3 regions of the Blautia sp. 1001283B150304_161114_C9 genome follow, and region 2 is predicted to be linked to each of the others. Evidence: a T-box and tRNA genes for the amino acid it is inferred to sense, from the RefSeq annotation. Region 2 holds a T-box; the other regions hold tRNA genes.
The links. A T-box is a leader RNA that pairs with one kind of tRNA and senses whether it is charged. The one in region 2 lies ahead of thrS (threonine--tRNA ligase), so its partner is inferred to be a tRNA-Thr.
Positions count from the first base shown of each region.

Region 1: it has a tRNA-Thr gene. The T-box ahead of thrS (threonine--tRNA ligase) is inferred to sense a tRNA for this amino acid. The anticodon was not compared.
Region 3: it has a tRNA-Thr gene. The T-box ahead of thrS (threonine--tRNA ligase) is inferred to sense a tRNA for this amino acid. The anticodon was not compared.

Region 1 is NZ_JADPGO010000019.1:52,152-60,384, forward strand. Features, by position in the region: gene I4V44_RS10945 (carbohydrate kinase family protein) at 19-993, opposite strand; gene glgB (1,4-alpha-glucan branching enzyme) at 1,247-3,511, shown strand; tRNA gene I4V44_RS10955 (tRNA-Thr) at 3,572-3,644, shown strand; gene I4V44_RS10960 (ABC transporter ATP-binding protein) at 4,280-5,488, shown strand; gene I4V44_RS10965 (ABC transporter permease) at 5,475-6,338, shown strand; gene I4V44_RS10970 (ABC transporter permease) at 6,335-7,108, shown strand; gene potA (spermidine/putrescine ABC transporter ATP-binding protein) at 7,208-8,233, shown strand, end outside.
Region 2 is NZ_JADPGO010000001.1:119,109-127,341, reverse strand. Features, by position in the region: gene I4V44_RS00545 (carbohydrate ABC transporter substrate-binding protein) at 1-729, opposite strand, end outside; gene thrS (threonine--tRNA ligase) at 1,411-3,372, opposite strand; T-box leader at 3,537-3,764, opposite strand; gene hisC (histidinol-phosphate transaminase) at 3,912-4,967, shown strand; gene I4V44_RS00530 (COG2426 family protein) at 4,983-5,483, shown strand; gene rho (transcription termination factor Rho) at 5,922-7,319, shown strand; gene rpmE (50S ribosomal protein L31) at 7,508-7,711, shown strand; gene I4V44_RS00515 (DUF1385 domain-containing protein) at 7,785-8,233, shown strand, end outside.
Region 3 is NZ_JADPGO010000005.1:32,846-41,078, reverse strand. Features, by position in the region: gene I4V44_RS03955 (serine hydrolase) at 1-807, shown strand, start outside; gene I4V44_RS03950 (sn-glycerol-1-phosphate dehydrogenase) at 989-2,263, shown strand; gene ispF (2-C-methyl-D-erythritol 2,4-cyclodiphosphate synthase) at 2,266-2,748, shown strand; gene cysS (cysteine--tRNA ligase) at 2,776-4,185, shown strand; gene I4V44_RS03935 (Mini-ribonuclease 3) at 4,170-4,649, shown strand; gene rlmB (23S rRNA (guanosine(2251)-2'-O)-methyltransferase RlmB) at 4,646-5,383, shown strand; gene sigH (RNA polymerase sporulation sigma factor SigH) at 5,536-6,138, shown strand; tRNA gene I4V44_RS03920 (tRNA-Thr) at 6,252-6,323, shown strand; gene I4V44_RS03915 (Uma2 family endonuclease) at 6,819-7,328, opposite strand; gene I4V44_RS03910 (glutamine--tRNA ligase/YqeY domain fusion protein) at 7,731-8,233, shown strand, end outside.

The DNA of each region.
Region 1 (8,233 bases), on a different contig from region 2:
ATTAAGGAAATATATAAATTAACATCCTCTTGACTTCATAAAGTCAAGAACCTCTTCTTTGGTGGACATAACGCGAAGAGCACCCTTGCGTGTGGTGATCAGAGAAGCTGCCGCATTTGCGAATGTGAGCAGTTCTTTTAAGTTCTCTTCTGTCAGATTGTCCAGACCATGTTCCAGAACATAATTTAAGGAACTTGCGCAGAAGGTATCGCCTGCACCTGTTGTCTCGATAGTCTTTTCCTGAAGGAAAGGAGCAGCTTCCACTTTCATGTCTTTGTAGTAAGCGCGGCTTCCGTCTTTTCCAAGTGTGATAAGGATAAGCGGAATGTTGTATTTCTCTTTCAGAAGTGCGGCACCCTTGTCATAGTCTGTAGTTCCGAACAGGAATTCAACTTCGTTATCTGAGATTTTCAGAATATCGCATTTGCCAAGGCCATATTCAATCTCTGCCTTTGCGTCATCCAGAGATTTCCATAATGGCGGGCGAAGGTTCGGGTCGAAGCTGACGATACATCCGGCTTCTTTTGCAACGTCGATGGCATAGCGGGTTGCCTCGCGTACTCCTTCGTGAGTGGAAGAAAGAGTTCCGAAGTGGAAGATTCTGGAATCTCTGATCAGGTCTTCCTGGATTTCATCTTTGGTGAGCATCATATCTGCTCCCGGGTTACGGTAGAAGGAGAAATCTCTGTCTCCGTCAGGATAGGTGTGTACGAAGGCAAGTGTTGTGTGTACTTCGTTGTCGATCACAAGGTTGCGGGTATCGATCCCTACTTCCTCTACAGCATTCTTAAGCTGGGTTCCGAACATGTCGTTTCCGACTTTGCCGATGAATGCAGTTTTTTTGCCAAGTTTTTCAAGCATTGCAAGCACATTGCATGGAGCACCGCCTGGATTGGCTTCCAGCATCGGATTTCCCTGTGCGCTGTTACCGTTTTCAGTAAAGTCAATCAATAATTCGCCTAATGCGGTTACGTCAAAGGCTTTGTTTCCCATTTTGTATCCTCCTTGTTGTGATGGAAAGAAGCAAAGTATCCGGAACAAGATTCTTTCCATAGTTAATAACATAAATTTAGCGCAGGAAAGGGAATTTGTCAAACAATTTTCTTTATTTTTTTGTGCAAAGATGCTAAAATAAACATAACTTGATTTGTTATTGTTTACAGGTGACGTTTAATGTACCATAAATACGCTGCCGGTAAGAGTAACCGATCATCGTATTTCTGACAATCGGGGAGGTAGCACAGCTATGGACGAAAAAGTATACGGCTATATGGACTGGCCGAGGATTGAAGCTATTGTGTATGGAGAGGAAACTGCTCCCAGAGATGTGATGGGACCAAGGATCACACAGGACGGAGTTCTTATTCAGGGATTTTTTCCTGATGCAGAAGAAGTCAGTGTGATCAGCGGAAAGAAAACCTATGTCTGCGAGAAAGAAGACGAGGCCGGATATTTTGCAGTATTGCTTCCTGTACGCAAGGTGCCGGAATACAGATTCCTTATAAAAATGGGAGAGACAGAGACAGAATGTTATGATCCCTATGCTTTTCCATGCCAGATCACAGAGGAAGAGGAGAAGGCTTTCTGCGCGGGTGTTTATTATGAGGCATATAAGAAGCTGGGCGCACACCCTATGGAGATTAAAGGAGTGAAAGGTACTCTTTTTGCTGTCTGGGCTCCGAACGCAGTGAGTGTAAATATTGCAGGTGATTTTAATGGATGGATCGGACGTGCGACTATTATGCATCGTATGCCTATGTCCGGTATCTTTGAGCTGTTTGTACCCGGGGTAGAGGCAGGGACACATTATAAATATGAAATTAAAGTCAAAGGCGGCGAAGTTCTGTTAAAGGCTGATCCTTATGGGAACAGTGCAGACCATGATCCTGAGGGAGCATCTGTGGTAGCAGATGTAAGTGCTTTTCAGTGGAATGACGGAGACTGGATGAAAGAGCGTCACAGATTTGATGACAGGAAACAGCCGGTTTCTATATACGAAACATCTCTGGAGGAATGGAAATCCGCTGAGGAGCTGGTGGAATTTCTGGCAGAGGAAGATTTTACCCATGTGGAACTCCATCCTGTGATGGAATACCTGGATGATATTACAGGTGGTTATTCTACATATGCATATTATGCACCTACTTCCAGATTTGGAAGCGTGGCGGATTTTCAGAAGCTGGTAGATGAGCTGCATCAGGCGGGGATCGGTGTGATCCTGGACTGGACACCTGCACAGTTCCCACGTTATGCCTCCGGTCTGGAGAAATTTGACGGAACACCTCTTTATGAGAGACAGAATCCGGCAGAGGCGATTCATCCATTCTGGGGAACACTGCTCTATAATTACGGAAGCCCGATGGTGAAGGATTTCCTGATCTCCAATGCCTGCTTCTGGGCTGAGGTCTACCATGCTGACGGCCTGCGTATGGATGATGTAGATGCCATGTTGTATCTGGACTATGGCAGAAATCAGGGAGAGTGGACACCTAATATTTACGGAACCAATGAAAACCTGGATGCTCTGGAATTTCTGAAGCATCTGAATTCTGTGATAAAGGAGAGAAATCCCGGATTGCTTTTAGTTGCTCAGGAGAACGGACTCTGGCCGGAGCTGACAGACAGTGTGGAGAATGACCATCTGGGATTTGACTATAAATGGAGTGGCGGATGGACAAAAGATCTGCTTGAATATCTGAGTAAGGATCCTATTGAGAGAAAGAATTACCATGATCAGCTGACTATGTCCATGCTCTATGCATACTGCGAACATTATATTCTGACGCTTGGCAGCAGGGATGTTGGTACATTGAAGGATTTTGCGGATAAGCTGCCGGGAAGTGAAGAACAGAAGAATGCGCAGATCAGAGAGGCTTATGCTTATATGATGCTTCATCCGGGATGCAAGATGATGGCACCGGATAAAGATATGCCAAAGGAACTGGAAGTATTTGTCAAAGACCTCAATAATATGTATCTTGCTCATCCTGCACTTTATCAGCTGGATGATGAATATGATGGATTTGAATGGGTTCAGCTGATGAAGTATGAGGAGAATGTGATCGCATTCATGAGAAAGACAGAGAAACCGGAAGAAACTATTTTGGCTGTCTGCAATTTCGCGGCAATCCCATATGAAAACTACAATGTGGGAGTTCCTTTTGCCGGCAAATATAAAGAAATCTTTAACAGCGATGATAAAAAGTATGGTGGTAATGGTGTAGTAAATACGAGAGTTAAAGCGGCGAAGAAGGCTGAGTGTGATGAGAGAGAGTACTCCATCACAGTAAAGCTTCCGGCACTTGGCGTGGCAGTCTTTACCTGCACTCCGGAAGAAACTGAGAAAAAGCCTGCTGCCGAGCACAGCCAGATCAAGAAATCCATCACCAAGACAAGAACTGTACGCAAGGCTGCCGGGAAAACAAAAGCAGCTGTAAAAACTGCAGTGAAACCGGTGACGAAAACAGTATCTGAAATACCGGTCAAAAAGGACTTGACAGAGAAGAAATAATATTATAAACTAAATGCTGTGGCTGTCAGAATTATCAATTTCTGACAGATTACAGCATAAGCTGAAATAGCTCAGTCGGTAGAGCACTTCACTCGTAATGAAGGGGTCGTGAGTTCGAGTCTCATTTTCAGCTTGGAAGATATTGGGCAATTGTAATTTTATAGAAAATCCGCTATACTGAAAAGCAGAGTATAGTGGATTTTTTATGTTTTTATGGATGTTCGTATGGTGAGTACCTTAAAATTGCCGGTAGGAATTGAAATGATTGTAAAGAGAAATTTACGTTACTGTCCACACGCCACTATCCCGCGAGGTGTTTTGGCATGAATATGCAAAAATCCCGAGACATACAAGCCAAAATTCCATTGCCGCAGGCAATCTGGAATGAATTTTGGCTAAGTTACTGTGAACGGAGTGAACAGTAACAAATTTACTTGACAATCTCGGGCCTATCCTTTAATATAGCTTTTGGATTATACCAAATAAATAATGACCGGGAATCTATCAAGAAGAATGGTTGATTTCCGGTTTTCTTATGTGGACATCATGGTCAGGAGTGCACGCAGACTGGATGGAACAAAAACGGACCGGATATATCTATAATTGGAAAAATGGACATATACAGATGCGAAACCATGCAGAGACTGGCACTGTAACAGGCGTCAGCATTGGCATAAACCGATGTAGGGGCGAGAGCTTTTACGCGTGGTTTCGTATCTTTTTTAGTATAAAGAGGTATCTTTTTTACATGAAAGGAGCTGAGTATAGTTGGCAGAGGTTTCACTTGAACTGAAGGAGATAAAGAAAAGTTTTACAGAAGGCGAAGCAGTTCTGGATAATATCAGTCTTGAGATCAGTAAAGGGGAGTTTATTACTTTGCTGGGATCTTCGGGATGCGGCAAAACGACAACACTTCGGATCATTGCCGGTCTGGAACAGCCCGATGCAGGAAGTGTCTGGCTGGATGGCAGAGAAGTGACAGGTCTGGAGCCGAACCAGAGGGATGTGAATACGGTATTTCAGAATTATGCCCTCTTTCCGCATATGAATGTTGCGGAGAATATTGGCTATGGTCTGAAACTGAAAAAAGTTCCTAAGAATGAGATTAGGAAAAAAGTTTCTCAGATGCTGGAACTGGTACAGCTTGAAGGATATGAAAAAAGAAAGCCTTCTGAACTCTCGGGCGGTCAGAAACAGAGAGTTGCCATTGCGAGAGCACTGGTGAATAATCCCAAGGTACTGCTTCTGGATGAGCCGCTGGGAGCACTGGATCTGCAGCTTCGCCGTGCGATGCAGATAGAACTGAAGCATCTGCAGAAGAAGCTGGGAATTACATTTATCTATATCACTCATGATCAGGAAGAAGCTATCAATATGTCTGACAGGATCGCGGTGATGAGGGACGGACGTATTGAGCAGATCGGAACACCGGATGAGATCTATAATCATCCAAAGACCAGTTATGTAGCAACATTTGTAGGAAATGCCAATATCCTGCATGGGGCTGCAGAGAGTATTCAGGGAGAGAATGCAATCGTAAAGATTGGAAATGACAGGGTAATTGTAAAGCTTGAAACAAGTCAGCAGAATACAGAGGATACAGGGGGAAAACAATACCTGTCAGCAGGAGAGAAAGTAACTCTGGCTGTGAGAAGCGAAAATATATTGTTACAGGAAACTGCTGTAATCGGTGATACCGGTACAGATCACAGAGACACTGTTGATATAAGTGTGTCAGGCGGTGGTTTGGATGCACATAATAAGAATAGTGTATCAGGTTTACAGGCAACTGTTACAGAGAAGAACTTTGCAGGAGGTCAGCTTCGTGTAACTCTGAAGCTGAGTGATGGTACACAGTTGATCGCCAGCAGATACGGAATCGACGCATCCGTCGCAGAAGGCCAGACAGTAAGATGCAGTTTTCTGCCGACAGATGTAGTACTGGTAGACAGGGAGGACATTCATGAAGAAGCGTAGAAACCGTTCTGACAGTTCTGCATGGATGGCACTTCCACTGTACATTTTTACTATTGTGTTTGTAGTATGCCCCCTTATCTATATGGTGGCGCTGAGTTTTGCTACGCCGTCCAGAGGATTTGGGGTGACCTGGAAATTTACGCTGGACAATTACAGAAATATTTTGGAACCTGTATATCTGAATACATTTGTGGAATCACTGAAGCTGGCATTTACCAGTACGATAGTAATCGCTTTGATCGGCTATCCGTTCGGGTATTTCATGGCGAGGCTGCCGGAGCACAGAAAGAAAAAGGCACAGCTTCTGTTGTCTACGCCGTTCTGGGTAAATTCCCTGATCCGTCTGTATGGCTGGATTATTATTTTGCAGAAAAAAGGACTTTTGAACTTTGTATTGATGAAACTTGGGATCATTGAGAAACCGCTGTCTATCCTGTACAGCTACCCGGCAATTGTGATCGGTATGATTTATGTGCTTCTCCCGTTTATGATCATGTCTGTATACTCCAGCGCAGAGAAGCTGGACTGGTCTTATGTGGAGGCTGCCAGAGACCTTGGGGCATCCAGACTGCAGGCATTTTTTACTATAACACTGAAGCTTACACTGCCCGGGCTGCTTTCGGGTGTGATCCTGACTTTCGTGCCATCCATGGGACTGTTCTTTATTGCAGATATCCTGGGTGGAAATAAAGTGGTACTTGTCGGAAGCCTGATCCAGGATCAGATGACAAGAGGAAGTAACTGGCCCTTTGCAGCAGCACTTGCTGTGGTGATGATGGTACTTACAACTGTACTGATCATGATTTACAGGAAAGTGACAAATGCCAGAGAACTGGAGGGAATCGGATGAAAAAGAATTCAAGATTTGCCGGATTTTATATGGGGCTGATTTTCTTTCTGATGTATCTCCCTATTGCAGTAGTGATCGTCTTCTCATTTAATGAATCTAAACTGCCAGTGAAATTTACAGGCTTTTCCCTGAAATGGTATCAGGAACTTTTCCATGACAGAGCAATGCTGGAAGCGTTGGTGAACAGTCTGATCCTTGGGGTATTAAGCTGTCTGGTAAGCGCAGTGATCGGTACTCTGGGTGCAGTTGGGTTATCAAGGATTCACTGGAAGTCAAAAGGGGCACTGGAATACATTTCCATATTGCCGTTAATGATACCGGAGATCATCCTTGGTATGGTGCTGATGGCATTCTTTTATATGCTGAACCTGCCCTTTGGCATGCTGACACTGTTAATAGGTCATACGGTATTCTGTGTGCCTTATATTCTGATGGAAGTGAAGGCAAGACTGGCAGGCATGGATCCGGCGCTGGAAGAGGCAGCAAGGGATCTGGGTGCGGGACCTTTCCGGGCTTTCCGGGATATTACGCTGCCGTTAATTATGCCGGCTGTAATTTCAGGTTCGCTGCTTGCGTTTGCCATGTCCATGGATGATGTGGTAATAAGTATTTTTGTAAACGGACCGCGTCTGTCTACGCTGCCGATCAAGGTGTACACACAGCTGAAAACGGGAGTGACGCCGGAGATCAATGCGTTGTGTACGATATTGCTGGCAGCTACACTGGCTATTTTTATTGTTTATTCACTGATAACAAAGAAGAAAAAATAAATGCTATAGCTTTCACGAATATTCTGAACAGCCGGCAAATGCTTTTGGAACAGCCGGATTATAAAAAACAGAGAAAAATACATTCAGAGGAAGGAAAAGATGATGAACAAACTGATTGAGTTAAAAAATCTGACCAAGAATTTTGATGATCAGCAGGTTTTGCGCGGCATCAATCTGGATATTTACGAAAAGGAATTCCTGACGCTTTTGGGACCCAGCGGATGTGGAAAGACAACCACTCTTCGAATCATTGCAGGCTTTGAAGAACCAAGTGACGGAGAAGTACTGTTTAACGGGATTGAGATTTCCAAGCTTCCCCCGTACAAGAGAGAGGTTAACACTGTGTTTCAGAAGTATGCTCTTTTTCCTCATTTAAATGTGGCGGAGAACATCGGTTTCGGGCTGAATCTGAAGAAGGTCGATAAAACTGTCATCGCCCAGAAGGTGGAGCGTATGCTGAAGATGGTTGGTCTGGAAGGCTTTGGGAAAAGAGATGTAACTCTGCTCTCCGGTGGACAGCAGCAGAGAGTGGCCATTGCCAGAGCTCTGGTAAATGAGCCGAAGGTTCTGCTTTTAGATGAGCCCCTGGGTGCACTGGATGCAAAGATCCGTAAACAGATGCAGGTAGAATTAAAGAAGATCCAGCAGGAAGTCGGCATCACTTTCATTTATGTTACCCATGACCAGGAAGAAGCCCTGTCCATGTCAGATACGGTTGTTGTTATGAATAACGGTGAGATTCAGCAGATCGGTTCGCCTACAGATATCTACAATGAGCCAGAAAACCGTTTTGTTGCAGGCTTTATCGGTGAATCCAATATTATCGAGGGAACCATGATCCGCGATTATCTGGTTGCTTTTGACGGATTTGAGTTTGAATGTGTGGATAAGGGATTTGAGGATAATGAAGAGATCGAAGTTGTATTAAGACCTGAGGATCTGGATATCGTAGATCCCGGTCAGGCAAAGATCAGGGGAATCGTGCGCAATATTACCTTCAAGGGTGTGCATTATGAGATCCTGATCGAGACAGAACTTCGTACTTATATGGTTCATACCACAGATTATGCGGAAGTCGGAAGGGAAGTGGGACTGAAATTCGGGCCTGAAGACATCCATGTTATG
Region 2 (8,233 bases):
TACCCAGTTTTTGATATTGTCATCAACAGTGATCTTTCCGTCAACAACCCATGGGGAAGTTACATTATTAGAGAATACACGGTAGGCATCATTTACAGTGGAAGTCATCTGATAGCCTTTTTCCTTCAGCTCTTCAGCTGTTGCCTTAAATGTATCCCAGTCTGCAACTTTCTTCTGAACCTCTGCCGGATCATCACTTCCGAATACTTCCTTTGCAATATCTCTTCTGTAGATCATAGCACCCGGGCAGCCTTGCCAGGAAAGACCCTTTAAGTTACCATCAGAATCTGTCATAACATCTTTGGTGTACTGATATTGGTCTGCAACTTCCTCATCTGTGATTCCCAGATCTGCCACAGACATTGTATAATCAGTATTTACATATTTCAAAGCATAGTCTGCTTCTACAAGGAAGAGGTCGATTTTGTCATCTGCTGCTGCATCGGCCTGTTTCAGAAGAGTCTCATCCAGATTATTCTGATACGCATTGTCATCAGAAGGAGTGATGTTCCATACAACATCCACATCTCCAATCTTGCCATGAGTTCCGTCAACTTCTTCATATCCGGGATAGTGGTCAGTCAGACGGGATTTGAATTCTTCATTCCAGCAATAAATGTTTAAAACTTTACCTTCGTCTGCTGCTGCATCTTCAGCCCATGCAGGAACTGCTGTAAGGCCTGCAAGCATAGCTGCTGTTAATGTGATTGCCATAGCTTTTCTCTTCATCATGTTATTACCTCCCTGTAATGATTGATTTTCAGTTTTTGCCTGATATTTCCCCATATTGAGTTTTCAGTCTGGTCAGACTCCTGACTTGTGTTTTTTGTTTTTCGTTCCTAAATCGTTTTTGTAAGTTTATCGTAGCACGTTTTCAGAAAAAATCAAGTAGTTTTAGTTATATTTGCATAATTTATCCCTGTTGCACAAAAAAGAATTTATAATAATTTATTAATTTCACAAAAAGAAAGTTTTATTTATGCGAAAATTTTCATAATATTTTCGCATAAATGGAGATAATGATTGTGAGATTCCTGACAGGCAAAAATACGACAATTTTTGTAAAAAACTGAATGATACGGGAGATAGTCTGATTTGAACGAAGCAAGTAAGTTACCTGATTTAATTGTGAAAAGTAAAAAAACTAAACTTATTCGTTTTCGTAAAACTATTTTCTGTCTTTTGGATATCAGAAGGAGCTGGTATTCCTACTGATACAAGCAAATCCCTCACTGATTATTGCTTTTTGCAACCTCCCAGAGGACTTACTTGATTCGGTTAAAATGCTGATATTTTGAGGAAAAAGTGAAAGAATAATAAAACAGGGCTGTCGTATGAACCAAAAGTTCATTGACGACAGCCCCGTTTTTAACAGAAATAACAGTTTCTGTACTTATCTGAAAGGGAAGATTATTTATTCTCTTCCTGTACTTCGATTTTGCGGATTGTTTTATTCTTGATTTCTTCTTTGATCGCTGCAAGGAAATCACCAAGGTCTTTCATTCCTTCATCACCAAGGTAACGGCTTCTTACGGAAACCTTGCCTTCTTCTTCCTCTTTGGCACCGACGATGAGCATATATGGAACTCTTGCAAGACGTGCTTCACGAATCTTGTAGCCCATTTTCTCGGAACGCTGGTCAACGGAGCAGCGGATTCCGCTTTCTTTTAACTGTGCTTCCACTTTGGCGGCATAGTCGTGGAATTTCTCAGAGATCGGAATTACACGAACCTGTTCCGGGCAGAGCCAGGTCGGGAACATACCTGCATATTTCTCAATCAGCCATGCCAGTGTTCTCTCATAGCATCCCATGGATGTACGGTGGATGATGTATGGACGCTGTTTCTCACCATTTTCATCGATGTAGTACATATCAAACTGTTCAGCAAGAAGAGCATCCCACTGGATCGTGATCATTGTATCTTCTTTTCCGTATACATTTTTGGCATTGATATCAACCTTAGGTCCGTAGAATGCAGCTTCTCCAACATCCTCTGTAAATGGAATGTTCAGTTCTTCAAGCATCTGGCGGATATGAGCTTCTGTCTGATTCCACACTTCTGCATCACCGATGTATTTCTCTCTGTTGTTCGGATCCCATTTAGAAAGGTGATAGGTTACGTCCTCTTCTACACCAAGAACCTGCAGGCAGTACTGTGCAAGTGCGATACAGTCTTTAAATTCTTTTACCATCTGGTCAGGTCTTACGATCAGATGACCTTCGGAGATCGTGAACTGACGTACACGTGTCAGACCATGCATTTCCCCGGAATCCTCATTACGGAACAGAGTGGATGTTTCACCGTAACGAAGAGGCAGATCACGATAGCTGTGCTGTTCTGCTTTGTATACATAGTACTGGAATGGGCATGTCATAGGACGAAGCGCAAATACTTCTTTGTCTGTTTCTTCGTCGCCGAGAACGAACATGCCCTCTTTGTAATGATCCCAGTGTCCGGAAATCTTGTAGAGGTCGCTCTTTGCCATTAACGGAGTTTTTGTTCTGATATATCCGCGTTTTGCTTCTTCGTCTTCAATCCAGCGCTGAAGCTCCTGCATCATGATCACACCGTTTGGCATGATAAGTGGAAGTCCCTGACCGATCACGTCTACAGTTGTGAAGATCTTCATCTCACGGCCAAGTTTGTTGTGGTCACGTCTTTTTGCTTCTTCCATCTGTTCCAGATGTTCTTTTAACTCATCCTTGGAAGCATAAGCTGTTCCGTAGATACGTGTGAGCATTGCGTTCTTTTCGCTGCCTCTCCAGTAAGCGCTGGAAGAGGAGAGAAGCTTGAATGCTTTTACACCCTTTACACTCATAAGGTGAGGACCTGCGCAGAGGTCTGTCCAGTCTCCCTGAGAATAGAAAGAGATTTCGGAGCCTTCCGGAAGATCTTCGATAAGTTCTACCTTGTATGGTTCATTTTTCTCCTGGAAGTATGCGATGGCATCTTCTCTTGATTTTGTGAAGCGTTCAATCTTAGCGCCTTTTTTGATGATCTTTTTCATTTCTTTTTCGATTGCATCCAGGTCATCACGGGAGAATGGAGGGCAGTCGAAATCATAGTAGAATCCTGTATCAATAGAAGGTCCGATAGCAACCTTTGCATCCGGGAATAAGGTCTGTACTGCCTGGGCAAGTACGTGGGATGCTGTATGGCGGAGAACTGCAAGTCCTTTTTCATCTTTTGCTGTCAGGATGTTTAATTCGCAGTCACTGTCAATAACTGTTCTCAGGTCTACAACTTCTCCGTTTACTTCTCCTGCACAGGCAGCACGTGCAAGTCCCTCGCTGATGTCGTAAGCAATGTCGATTACGGATTTTGCTTCAGCGTATTCTTTTTTTGAGCCGTCTTTTAATGTTACGATCATGATGATTATCTCCTTTACGTTAGTATGGATTTGCTATAGTTGCTGTTCACTGTTGATATCCCGCGGAGCGTGCTGCTGAGAACGGAGTGAACAGTAACAGGTTTTTGTACTGCGAAGGGGTAAAAGAAAGAATAAAAAAATCCCCTACAGTACGGTTAAATACTGTAGGGGACGAGATAACATTACTCGCGGTTCCACCCCGGTTGTTCTGATACATTACTGATGGATAAATCATCTGATCAGAACCGCTTCATTCGATGGTAACGGAATCACCGGACTGTATTAAAGTCACTCAGAGGTGGTCTTCGGCTGGTTCGCGATGAAATGCTTGCACCGGTATACATTTCTCTCTGTAACGTTCCTCAGCGTACTCTTCTCTTCAACGTTTTGATTCTTCTTATCTTTTCTGCCGCCTATTATAGACTTGCAAAGTGGGTTTGTCAATCAGTAAAATGCAAAAAGTTGATTTACGAAAATAGAGATTAATGTTATACTGACGAAAGTGAAAAACAATAAAAAACATGAAAGGGATCAGATAAATGAGCAGATGGGAAGAAAATATACGTAAAGTAATACCATATACACCAGGCGAGCAGCCCAATCAGCCGGATATGATCAAGCTGAATACCAACGAGAATCCGTATCCGCCGGCACCTGGAGTGGAGAAGGCGTTGAGGGAGATGGATACAGATACTATGAGACTTTATCCGGATCCTACAGCAGGAGAACTGGTACATGCCATTGCAAAGAATTACGGGCTGAAGGATGAACAGGTTTTTGTGGGAGTAGGTTCCGATGATGTGCTTGCCATGAGTTTCCTTACATTCTTTAATTCACAGAAGCCGGTTCTTTTTCCGGATATCACATATTCTTTTTATGATGTATGGGCAGACCTGTTTCGCATTCCATATGAGAGACCGGCACTGGATGAGAACTTTCATATAAGGAAGGAAGATTATTTCAGAGAAAACGGAGGAATTGTATTCCCGAATCCGAATGCGCCGACAGGTGTGGAGATGCCGCTGGAGGAAGTGGAGGATATTATCCGCCATAATCCTGATGTGATTGTGATCGTGGACGAGGCTTATGTGGATTTTGGTGGTCAGTCGGCGCTTCCATTGATTGAAAAATATGACAACCTTCTGGTCGTACAGACATTTTCCAAGTCGCGTTCTATGGCTGGGATGAGAATTGGTTTTGCGTGTGGAAATGAGAAACTGATCAGATTCCTGAATGATGTGAAGTATTCTTTTAATTCTTATACTATGGACCGTACAGCGATTGCTGCAGGTGTGGCGGCAGTTGAAGATAAAGCATATTTTGATGAGACATGTAATAAAATCATAGAGACAAGAGAATGGACAAAGAAAGAATTGAAGGCACTGGGATTCTCTTTTCAGGATTCTATGTCTAACTTTATTTTTGCTACGCATAAAACCTGCCATGCGAAAGAACTTTTTGAGGCATTGAGAGGGCAGCATATTTATGTTCGTTACTTCCAGAAGGACCGAATTGACAATTTTCTTCGTATCACTGTTGGAACAAAGGAAGAAATGCAGAAATTTATTGATTTTTTGAAGGATTATCTGAAGTAAAAGTTAGGAGGTTTTATGGAAGCACTGGTACATTGGTTCTCGCAGAATCTGTCACAATATATTTCACCGGAAGGGGCAGTTTTTATTATTTCAATGATTCCGCTTTTGGAACTCAGGGGAGGATTGCTTGCAGCATCCTTACTTAAGATATCGGCTGCAAAGGCAATTCCACTGTGTATTGTTGGAAATATTATTCCTATTCCGTTTATTCTGTTGTTTATCAGACAGATTTTCAAGGTTTTAAAAAAGACGAAACTCTTTCGGGGACTTGTTATGAAATTGGAAGACAGGGCAATGAGAAAAAGTGATCAGGTAAAGAAATATGAGTTTTGGGGACTGATGCTGTTTGTGGGAATTCCACTTCCGGGAACAGGGGCATGGACAGGATCTCTGATTGCATCTCTTCTGGAAATTGATATTAAGAAGTCCTCTCTGGCAATTTTTTGTGGCATTATTATGGCAACTGTCATTATGTATATTGTTTCTTATGGATTAGTGGGAAATCTGGTACATTAATTGTCTTCTTAAATAAGTGTTATTAATATCTGATTTACCGGAAATCCGGGGACATATTTTATGTCTCCGGATTTCTGCTTTTATGTCGATAATATCAGTTTTATGACGTATAAAACAGCTTGCCAATAATAAAGATTTGGAATAATATGGTATTGTCAATTATGAAGAAGATGTGCTAAGATAAATATAAAGATACCGGTGTGCAGACAGGATTACTACAGGAATTAACTTGTCGACACAGGAGCAGGAGTATAATTTTCCTGCGATATGCATTGCTGCAGATCTGATATTCGTGTCACTTCAGACAGATTATCCCACTAACTGTTACAGGAAAAGTTAATAAAGAATAAATTGCTCAGATACATAGGAAATCAGAAAAACAAAAATAAAAATAATTATCAATATTAACAATCAAAACAAAAAGCAGAGGATTATTTTATGAGAGAAAAGTATGAATCATTATCACTGGCAACTTTAAAGGATTTGGCAAAAGCCAGAGGATTAAAAGGGGTTTCAGCATTGAGAAAACCGGAATTGATCGAGAGAATGCTTCACGAAGATGAACTGGAAGGTGAGACAAAAAAACAGGAAACAGTCCGGGAGAAACCGCAGCAGAGTGAAGTGGAAGGTAACGGAGAGAGAATCCCCCAGTATAACAAAACACCGGAACGTACACAGTATCATGCCCCGGCAGAGGCAGTACAGCTTGACAGTGGAGAGAGAGCAGACGGAATCCTTGAGGTACTTCCCGATGGATATGGGTTTATCCGATGTGAAAATTATCTTCCGGGGGAAAATGATATTTATGTATCACCTTCTCAGATACGCAGATTTAACCTGAAAACAGGTGATATTATTAAGGGGAATATCCGTATCAAAACACAGGGAGAGAAATTCAGTGCCCTGCTATATGTGACCTCTATCAACGGATTCCATCCCAGTGAAGGGCAGAGACGACATAATTTTGAAGATATGACACCGATTTTTCCAAATGAGAGACTGATAATGGAAAGACCGGGCGGCACAGTTGCCATGAGGATCGTAGATCTGATCAGCCCTATCGGTAAAGGACAGAGAGGAATGATCGTATCTCCTCCGAAAGCTGGTAAGACAACTTTGCTGAAAGATGTGGCAAAGTCTATTCTGAGAAACAATCCGGACATGCATCTGATCATTCTTCTGATCGATGAGCGTCCTGAGGAGGTTACAGATATCAGGGAGGCCATCTGTGGCGATAATGTGGAAGTCATTTATTCTACATTTGATGAGCTTCCGGAACATCATAAACGTGTGTCTGAAATGGTAATAGAACGTGCACGTCGTCTGGTGGAACATAAAAAAGACGTTACAATTCTTCTTGATTCTATTACAAGACTGGCAAGGGCATACAACCTGATTATACCGCCCAGCGGACGAACTCTTTCCGGTGGTCTGGATCCGGCGGCTCTTCATATGCCGAAACGTTTCTTTGGTGCGGCCAGAAATATGAGAGAGGGCGGAAGCCTTACTATTCTTGCTACAGCGCTTGTGGATACGGGAAGTAAAATGGATGATGTAATTTATGAAGAATTTAAGGGAACCGGTAATATGGAACTGGTGCTTGACCGAAAACTGCAGGAAAAGCGGGTATTCCCTGCAATTGATATCCAGAAATCCGGTACAAGAAGAGAGGATCTGCTGCTGAGTAAAGAAGAACAGGAAGCGGTTTACATTATGCGAAAAGCCCTCAATGGAATGAAGTCAGAAGATGCGGTAGAACAGATCCTGAATATGTTTACCCGTACGAAAAATAATGCTGAATTTGTGCAGACTGTAAAAAAACAGAAGTTTATCTGAAACGTTGTAAAAAAACAGTTACTGTTCGCTCCGTTCTCAGTAACAAAAATATTAAATAAATTTTAAAATAAATTTTAAAATAACTTGCATTCCATGGGACGATATGTTATACTCATAAAGCTGTTTAATAGTAAATTCGTCAAATGAATACGAATAGAAAATAGAATCTTTACAGAGAGGTGAAAATCATGAGAGAAGGAATCCATCCTAATTATTATCAGGCAACTGTAACCTGCAACTGTGGTAACACATTCGTAACAGGATCTACAAAACAGGACATCCACGTAGAAATCTGCTCTAAATGTCATCCATTCTATACAGGTCAGCAGAAAGCAGCTCAGGCTCGTGGACGTATCGATAAGTTTAATAAGAAATACGGCCTGAACAAATAATCAGAATATAGTAAGAATTGAGAAGGTTGAGGTTGGGAAATCTCAGCCTTTCTTGTTTCTTTGGGAGAAAATAATGAAATCATCGAACATCGGCGGTCAGGCTGTAATGGAAGGCATTATGATGCGCCATAAGGATAAATATTCCATTGCTGTCCGCAGACCGGACAATGAGATTGAATTAAAAGTAGAAGATTACAAATGTGTATTCGGAAATGCAAAATTTCTCAAATATCCACTGATCCGAGGTGTGGTAAGCTTCGTGGATTCTCTGGTGGTCGGCACAAAATGTCTGATGTATTCAGCGGAGATCGCAGGGGACGAGGAGGACGAAGAGGATAAGCAGAAGAATGCTGCTCTTTCAGAAGAGGAGCTTGCTGCAAAAAAGGCAAAAGAAGATAAGCAGTTCAAATGGCTGTTATATGTGACAGTTGCTGTCTCGATCGTGGTATCAGTTGCCGCCTTTATGTTGCTGCCATACGCCCTTGCAAGTCTTTGCAGAAGGGTTGGCGCTTCGGAATTTGC
Region 3 (8,233 bases), on a different contig from region 2:
GTGGATGATACGGGAAAGATCGTGAATATGGATGATCTTGGGATAGATAATCTGAAGCCTCAGCTTGAGAAGATGCTGTCCGGATATCAGGGAACCTGGAGTGTTTATGTGAAAGACCTTAATGAAGAAAAGGAAATCCTGATCAATGATACTTCCCTTTATTCTGCAAGTCTGATCAAAGCCTTTGTAATGGCAAAGACCTATGAGGACATGGAGCAGGTAAAGGCAGATGAGGCAAAGAAATTAAATACTGCAGATACAAAAACTGTAGATGTAAAATTAAATGACCTGCTGTGGAATATGATCACAGTCAGTGACAATGAATCCTGCAATGAACTGGTGAAGCTTCAGACAGATTCCCTTGATTTCAAAAAAGGTGCGGAGGATATTAACAAATATCTGGAAAAAGAGGGCTATACAGAGACAAGTGTGCAGCACACCCTCCATCCTGCAGCATCCGCACAGGAGAGTCTGGGTGGCAGAAACATGACTTCTGTAAAAGATTGCGGCACTCTGCTTGAAAAAATCTACAAGGGGGAATGTGTCAGCAAAGATGCATCAGAAGAAATGTTAAATCTTCTGTCAAATCAGGAAAACACCTGGAAAATCCCCCAGGGACTTCCGGATGGAATAAAATCTGCCAACAAGACCGGTGAGACAGATCAGGATCAGCACGATATCGCAATTGTCTATGGCGAAAAGACAACATACATTCTGTGTATTATGTCAGAAGGCTGTCCGGAGGAAACGGCGGTGACGAATATACAGAAGATTTCAAAGATTGTATATAATTATTTGAACCTGTAGCCGCCAGACCTGCGCGGAATGATTGATTTTTATAGGAAAATCATGTATAATACCAACGAACTATGCCTATAGAAAAAAGTTTAACCGAATCAGGCTGTGAAACAATTATTCAATTATGAGCAGATAGTCAAACGGATGATTTTATCCGCTTGATTCAGGAAAGTCAGGAGGAAGAATTTAAATGCGAGTTGATGCGGACGATTTTGCCCGACCTTGCAGCTGCGGCAGGGAACACCAGATTGCAGTGAAAGAGATTTTGATAGAAGCCGGAGCTGTAGAGAAGCTTGAAGAAGAGATGTCAGAGGGAATGCTCAGAGAGTACATATCCCCGCTGGTCATCTGCGATACCAATATCTATGCGGCAACAGAGGAACTTATGGAGGATATCTATGACAGGTGCCAGGTACTTGTTCTGGATGCAGAGGGACTTCAGGCAGACCGGCATGCAATAAAAATTGTGGAGAACAACATGGAAGAGGACATTGACCTGATCCTTGCAGTAGGAGCAGGCACGATCCATGATATCAGCCGTTATATTGCACATAATTACAAAGTACCTTTCATTTCAGTGCCTACCGCAGCAAGTGGAGATGGATTTGTAACAACAGTAGCAGCAATGACCCTGGATGGAGTAAAGAAGACTGTGCCTTCAGTAGCTCCAATCTGTGTATATGCAGATACAGATATTTTTTCAAAAGCACCACAGCGCCTGACTGCAGCCGGGATTTCAGACCTGATGGCGAAATACATCTGTCTTGCAGACTGGAAGATCGCGAACCTGGTCACCGGAGAGTATTTTTGCCGCGAAACTGTAAAGCTGGAAGAGAAAGCGTTAAAAACTGTGAAATCTTCGATTCAGGATATTACAGAGGGAGAGGAAGATGAATGCGAACAGCTTATGTATGCATTGATTCTTTCCGGACTTGCAATGCAGATGATTGGTAATTCAAGGCCTGCGTCCTGTGCAGAGCACCAGGTCACACATCTGTGGGATATGGAAGTGATCAATGGTCCGCTGGATGCACTCCATGGAGAGAAGGTTTCTGTAGCAGCACTTCTTGTACTGGAAGAATACAAGCGTATCGCTGCAGCCATCACACAGGGAAGATGTCACGCAAAACCCTATGAGAATGAAGACGAGGAGCTTCTGAAAGAAACTTTTGGAAAAAAAGGACTTCTGGAAGAAATAAGAAAAGAAAACGAGCCGGAATTGTTAGAAACTATTTCACCCCAGCATCTGGAAAAATGCCTGAACGGGATAGAGGAGATTATTGATGAGCTTCCCAGTGAACAGACTATGTTCCGTTTGCTGGAGAAAGCCGGATGCGCGAAAACCGTTTATGATATCGGACTCGATGAATCGGCTGTTTTGCCAAGCCTCAGACTTGCTCCTTATACAAGGAGACGGTTAAGCTTATTGAGAATCAGCAAGATGCTGGATATAAGAGGAGAATGATTATGCGTGTTGGAATGGGATATGATGTACACAGACTGACCGAAGACAGAGATCTGATCTTGGGGGGTGTGAAGATAGACTGGGAAAAAGGTCTCCTGGGACATTCAGATGCAGATGTACTGATCCATGCAGTTATGGATGCACTTCTGGGAGCTGCTGCACTGGGCGATATCGGAAAACATTTTCCGGATACAGACCCTGCATATAAAGGAATTTCCAGTATTCTGCTGCTGGAACATGTGACGAAGCTTTTGAGAGAGCACCATTATGAGATCGGAAATATAGATGCAACGATTATTGCACAGAAACCAAAGATGGCACCTCATATTCCACAGATGAGAGCCAATATGGCGAAAGCAATGGGAATCAATGAGTCTCAGCTGAACATTAAGGCCACTACAGAGGAAAAACTGGGATTTACGGGAAGAGAAGAAGGAATTGCGTCTCAGGCAATCTGTCTTCTTAATGAAAGAAAAGAGAGTTAATGATAGAGAAAACTGGAGGAATAGAACATGAAACTTTTTAACACACTGACACGTAGAAAAGAAGAATTCGTACCTCTCGAAGAGGGAAAAGTTCGTATGTATGTCTGCGGTCCGACTGTATACAACCTGATTCATATCGGAAATGCACGTCCGATGATCATCTTCGATACCGTACGCCGATATATGGAATACAAAGGCTATGAAGTAAACTATGTTTCCAATTTTACAGACGTAGATGACAAGATCATCAAGAAAGCAATCGAAGAGGGCGTAAGCGCACAGGAAATTTCCGAGCGTTATATTGCAGAGTGTAAGAAAGATATGGATGGCATGAATGTAAAACCTGCCACAACCAATCCACAGGCAACACAGGAAATCGACGGAATGATCAGTATGATCCAGACTCTGGTTGATAAGGGATATGCTTATCCGGCAGCAGACGGTACTGTTTATTTCAGAGTTAAGAAGTTCAAAGAATATGGCAAACTTTCGCACAAGAACCTGGATGATCTGCAGTCCGGCTTCCGTTCTCTGCAGGTATCCGGTGAAGACCAGAAAGAAGATCCACTGGATTTTGTTCTCTGGAAACCGAAGAAAGAGGGAGAACCATCCTGGCCTTCACCATGGTGTGACGGACGTCCGGGATGGCATATTGAGTGTTCTGTTATGGCGAAAAAATACCTTGGTGATGAGATTGATATCCATGCAGGCGGAGAAGACCTGATCTTTCCTCACCATGAGAACGAGATTGCACAGAGTGAATGCTGCAACGACAAAATCTTTGCAAAATACTGGATGCACAATGCATTCTTAAATATTGATAACAGAAAAATGTCCAAGTCTCTTGGAAACTTCCGTACTGTTCGTGAAATCAGTGAACAGTATGACCTGCAGGTGCTTCGTTTCTTCATGCTGAACGCACATTACAGAAGTCCGCTGAATTTCAGCGCAGATCTGATGGAAGCTGCAAAGAATGCATTAGAACGTATCACAGATGCAGCAGCAAACTTAAAGGACAGAAAAGCAGCAGCACAGACAGAAACTGCAACAGATGCAGAGAAAGAACTGCTTGCACAGGCACAGGAATTCGTAAAGAAATTTGAAGAAGCTATGGATGATGATTTCAACACAGCAGATGCACTGGCAGCAATTTTTGAACTGGTTAAATTTGCAAATACAAATGTATCAGAGGCAAGTTCCGCAGAATTTGCAGGAGCACTTCTTGACACAATGGTGAAATTATGCGATGTACTTGGTCTGAAGGCTGTGAAAACAGAAGAAATCCTTGATAAAGAAATCGAAGACCTGATCGCAGAGCGTCAGGAAGCAAGAAAAGCAAAGAATTTCGCAAGAGCAGATGAGATCAGAGATGAGCTTCTGGCTAAGGGAATCATCCTTAAGGATACCCGCGAGGGAGTAAAATGGAAACGAGCTTAAATGATATGAGTGAAACAAACGGACTTAATGAAGAGAATTTGAGTAGTTTGAAAGGCATGCTTCATCAGTTGTTTCATTTGGAAGATAAAGACTTGCGAACCTATTCTCCGCTGACATTGGCGTATATCGGAGATGGCGTCTATGAACTGGTAATCCGCACGATCCTTGTAAAAAAAGGCAATTGTCCGGTGAACCAGCTTCACAGAAAAGCCAGCAGTCTGGTTAAGGCAGGAACCCAGTCTTCCATGATGGAAGTGATTGAACCCATGCTCACAGAGGAGGAACACAGCGTTTACAGAAGAGGAAGGAATGCTCATTCTCCTACAATGGCCAAACATGCAACTATGGCAGACTACCGCAGGGCAACAGGGTTTGAAGCTCTGATGGGCTATTTATATTTAAAAGATGATTTCAGCAGGATCATAGAACTGGTCCGTGCAGGGATCGGAGAGGATAAGATATGAGTGAACAGATAGAAGGACGCAATGCGGTTCTGGAAGCGTTTCGTTCCGGCAAATGTGTAGATAAGCTTTTTATCCTGGACGGATGCCAGGACGGACCGGTCCGCACTATTGCCAGAGAGGCAAGAAAAAAAGATACGATTATTAATTATGTGGCAAAAGAACGTCTGGATCAGTTAAGCGAGACAGGCGCACATCAGGGCGTGATCGCTCAGGTGGCAGCCTATGAATATGCAAGTGTAGAAGATATTCTTGCGAAGGCAAAGGAAAAAGGAGAAGATCCCTTTATCTTTATCCTGGATAATATTGAGGATCCTCATAATCTTGGTGCAATCATCCGTACAGCAAACCTTGCAGGTGCACATGGGGTGATTATTCCCAAGAGAAGAGCAGTTGGCCTGACTTCCACAGTTGCCAAGACTTCAGCAGGTGCATTAAACTATACACCTGTTGCAAAAGTTACCAATCTGGGACATACCATCGATGAACTGAAAGAACAGGGCATGTGGTTTGTATGTGCAGATATGGGCGGTGAAACCATGTACAATCTTAACCTGACAGGTCCGATCGGCGTAGTGATCGGCAATGAAGGTGAAGGTGTAAGCAGACTGATCCGTGAGAAGTGTGATTTCGTGGCATCTATTCCTATGAAGGGTGACATTGATTCCCTCAATGCATCTGTGGCAGCCGGAGTACTTGGATATGAGATTGTACGTCAGAGACTGCAGAAGAAGTAAGTTTATCTCAGACTGAGATAAAGGCTTCGTGAGGATGTGCAGCGATTATTAAGAGGAATTTTTGCAGCAGAAAATTATTCCACAATATTGTTATGTTATAAGAAGCCCTCTGGGCGAATGATAGAGATTTTCAGAAAAACGGAAGGGTTAAATTGATGAAACAGTATGACGGAATTAAAGATGAAGAATTAATTTCCCGTTTCAAAAACGGGGAATCAGAAATCCTCGACTATCTGATGGAAAAATACAAGAACATGGTCCGCAAGAAAGCAAGGACCATGTTCCTGATAGGCGGGGAGAACGATGATTTGATACAGGAAGGTATGATCGGACTGTTTAAGGCAGTCCGCGATTACCAGCCGGACAGAGATGCTGCATTTCAGACCTTTGCCAGTATATGTGTGGACAGACAGATCTACAACGCCATCCAGAGTTCCAACAGGCAGAAGCACCAGCCACTGAATTCCTATATTTCCCTCAGCGAACAGGATGGGGAAAATGAAGAACATCTTGGAGATAACTGGGGAGAGAACCCGGAGTCTATCATTATTGACCAGGAGAATGTCCAGGATCTGGAGCAGGAGATAACAGCAACGTTAAGTCCAATGGAGAACCAGGTTCTTGAATATTATCTGGCAGGAAACGGATACGGAGAGATTGCCCGGATCATGGGAAAAACACCCAAATCCATAGATAATGCATTACAGCGTATCCGAATCAAGATCAGAGAGCAGTTGGAGCAATATCAAAAATAGAAAGATATCTGTATAAAACCCAAAAATAAAAATCAAAAAGTTAAAAATAGGGATTGACAATACAAACAAGTTCTGATAGTATATTTAAATGTGAGCGGTAAATCCGACACAATGCTGATGTGGCTCAGAGGTAGAGCACTTCCTTGGTAAGGAAGGGGTCACGGGTTCAATTCCCGTCATCAGCTTTTTTTATTGCTTAAAAATAAAGGATTTCTTGAACTTCAGTAACTCAAAAGTAATCAGAACAGAAGTTTTGATATACTTCTAAGAACTGTTTGTACTTCCAGAATGACAAGAGATATGTTATACTTACAGTGTTGTCCAACCGATACCCGGCAACGGGAGGAGATGAAGCCTATATGGAGAATCTTGCTATTTCTTTTCTTGTCTCCTTTATGGCAAGCATAGCCGCCTATTATGTTTGCAAATGGTTAGACGGAGATAAGTAGGGCAACACTAACCTGGCAGTTTCTTGTCTGCCATAAAAAATAAGAAGAAGCCCCCAGTATTCGCACTACTGAGGGCTTCATTCTTTTTGTCTACATGGACTTGCTATTTCTTTTCGCCTACTGGCATTATAGCATATGCAGATCAGGAAATCAATATGCAAGTGATTCTGAAACATTCTGAAACAAATAAAAAAGAGTAAACTATCTCCTTGGTTTATGCCTTATTTTTCGTTAATATTCACCAATGTCGAACAGCTCGTCAAAGGTTATCTTCAAATTCGGAAACATAACCAGATGTAAATCTTCTTTATTCTGGGCTGTGACAGTCTTATAAAGATACGGATAACCAGTGCCATCTTCTTTGAAATCGAAGAGATAAATCTCTACAGATTTTTTTCTCCAGTCAACGATCCAATACTCAGAGACACCGACCTTGCAATAAATATCCATCTTTTCATGTCGATCATATTCTTCTGTGGCATTGGACAAAACTTCCATCACAAAGCGGGGAATGCCAGTGAAAGAAATGTTCTTACGGTCTCTCAGGTTACAGATGATTGATACGTCAGGAATGATTACTTTATCATCATTTTCACGCCATTCATACTGAACACCGTCACCAAAGACACGACATAAGCTGTCTTTGATTTGGCTGCCGATCTTGATAACAAAGTTATTGATAACCATAGAATGTTCCAGGTAAGTTTTACTTAAATCTTCAATTGGTAGTGCATTACTCATATTGCCGCACCTCCTTGATATGTTGATATAATTATAATATTTTGCAAGATGTTAGTCAAGGATATGAGCTGCTGAAAGAGAGTGCAGATGAGTCTGAGAGTTACTGTTCACACACCACTGTCCCGCGAGGTGTTTTGGCATGAATATGCCAAAATCCCGAGACATACAAGCCAAAATTCCATTGCCGCAGGCAAACTGGAATGAATTTTGGCTACATTACTGTGAACGGAGTGAACAGTAACGTCTGAGAAATATAAGGCCTGTCACTGTTGTGTAAACGGTTGACAGATGGAATTTCCAATGATAATATAAATTCATTCGACATAAAAAATATTCAGTTGTATTTTTTATATATAGATGTGTGAAAAAACAGTATAAAATACGACAACAGGAGGGAAAAAGATGGAGAACGAAACAGTTTCCAAAAATTTTATTGAGAATATCATTGATAAAGATTTAGCAGAGGGTGTTTATGACACCGTGCATACGCGTTTCCCGCCGGAACCGAATGGATATCTTCATATCGGTCATGCGAAATCTATTCTTTTAAACTATGGTCTTGCACAGGAATATAACGGCAAGTTCAACATGCGTTTTGATGATACAAACCCGACCAAAGAAAAGAGTGAGTTTGTAGAATCCATCAAGGCAGATATCAAATGGCTTGGTGCAGACTGGGAAGACAGACTGTTTTTTGCATCTGACTATTTCGGACAGATGTATGAAGCTGCTGTAAAGCTGATCCAGAAAGGCAAAGCCTATGTATGTGACCTGACAGCAGATCAGATCCGTGAATATCGTGGAACTCTTACAGAGCCGGGTAAAGAAAGTCCATACAGAAACAGAAGTGTAGAAGAGAACCTGCAGCTTTTTGAAGAGATGAAAGAAGGCAAATATGCAGACGG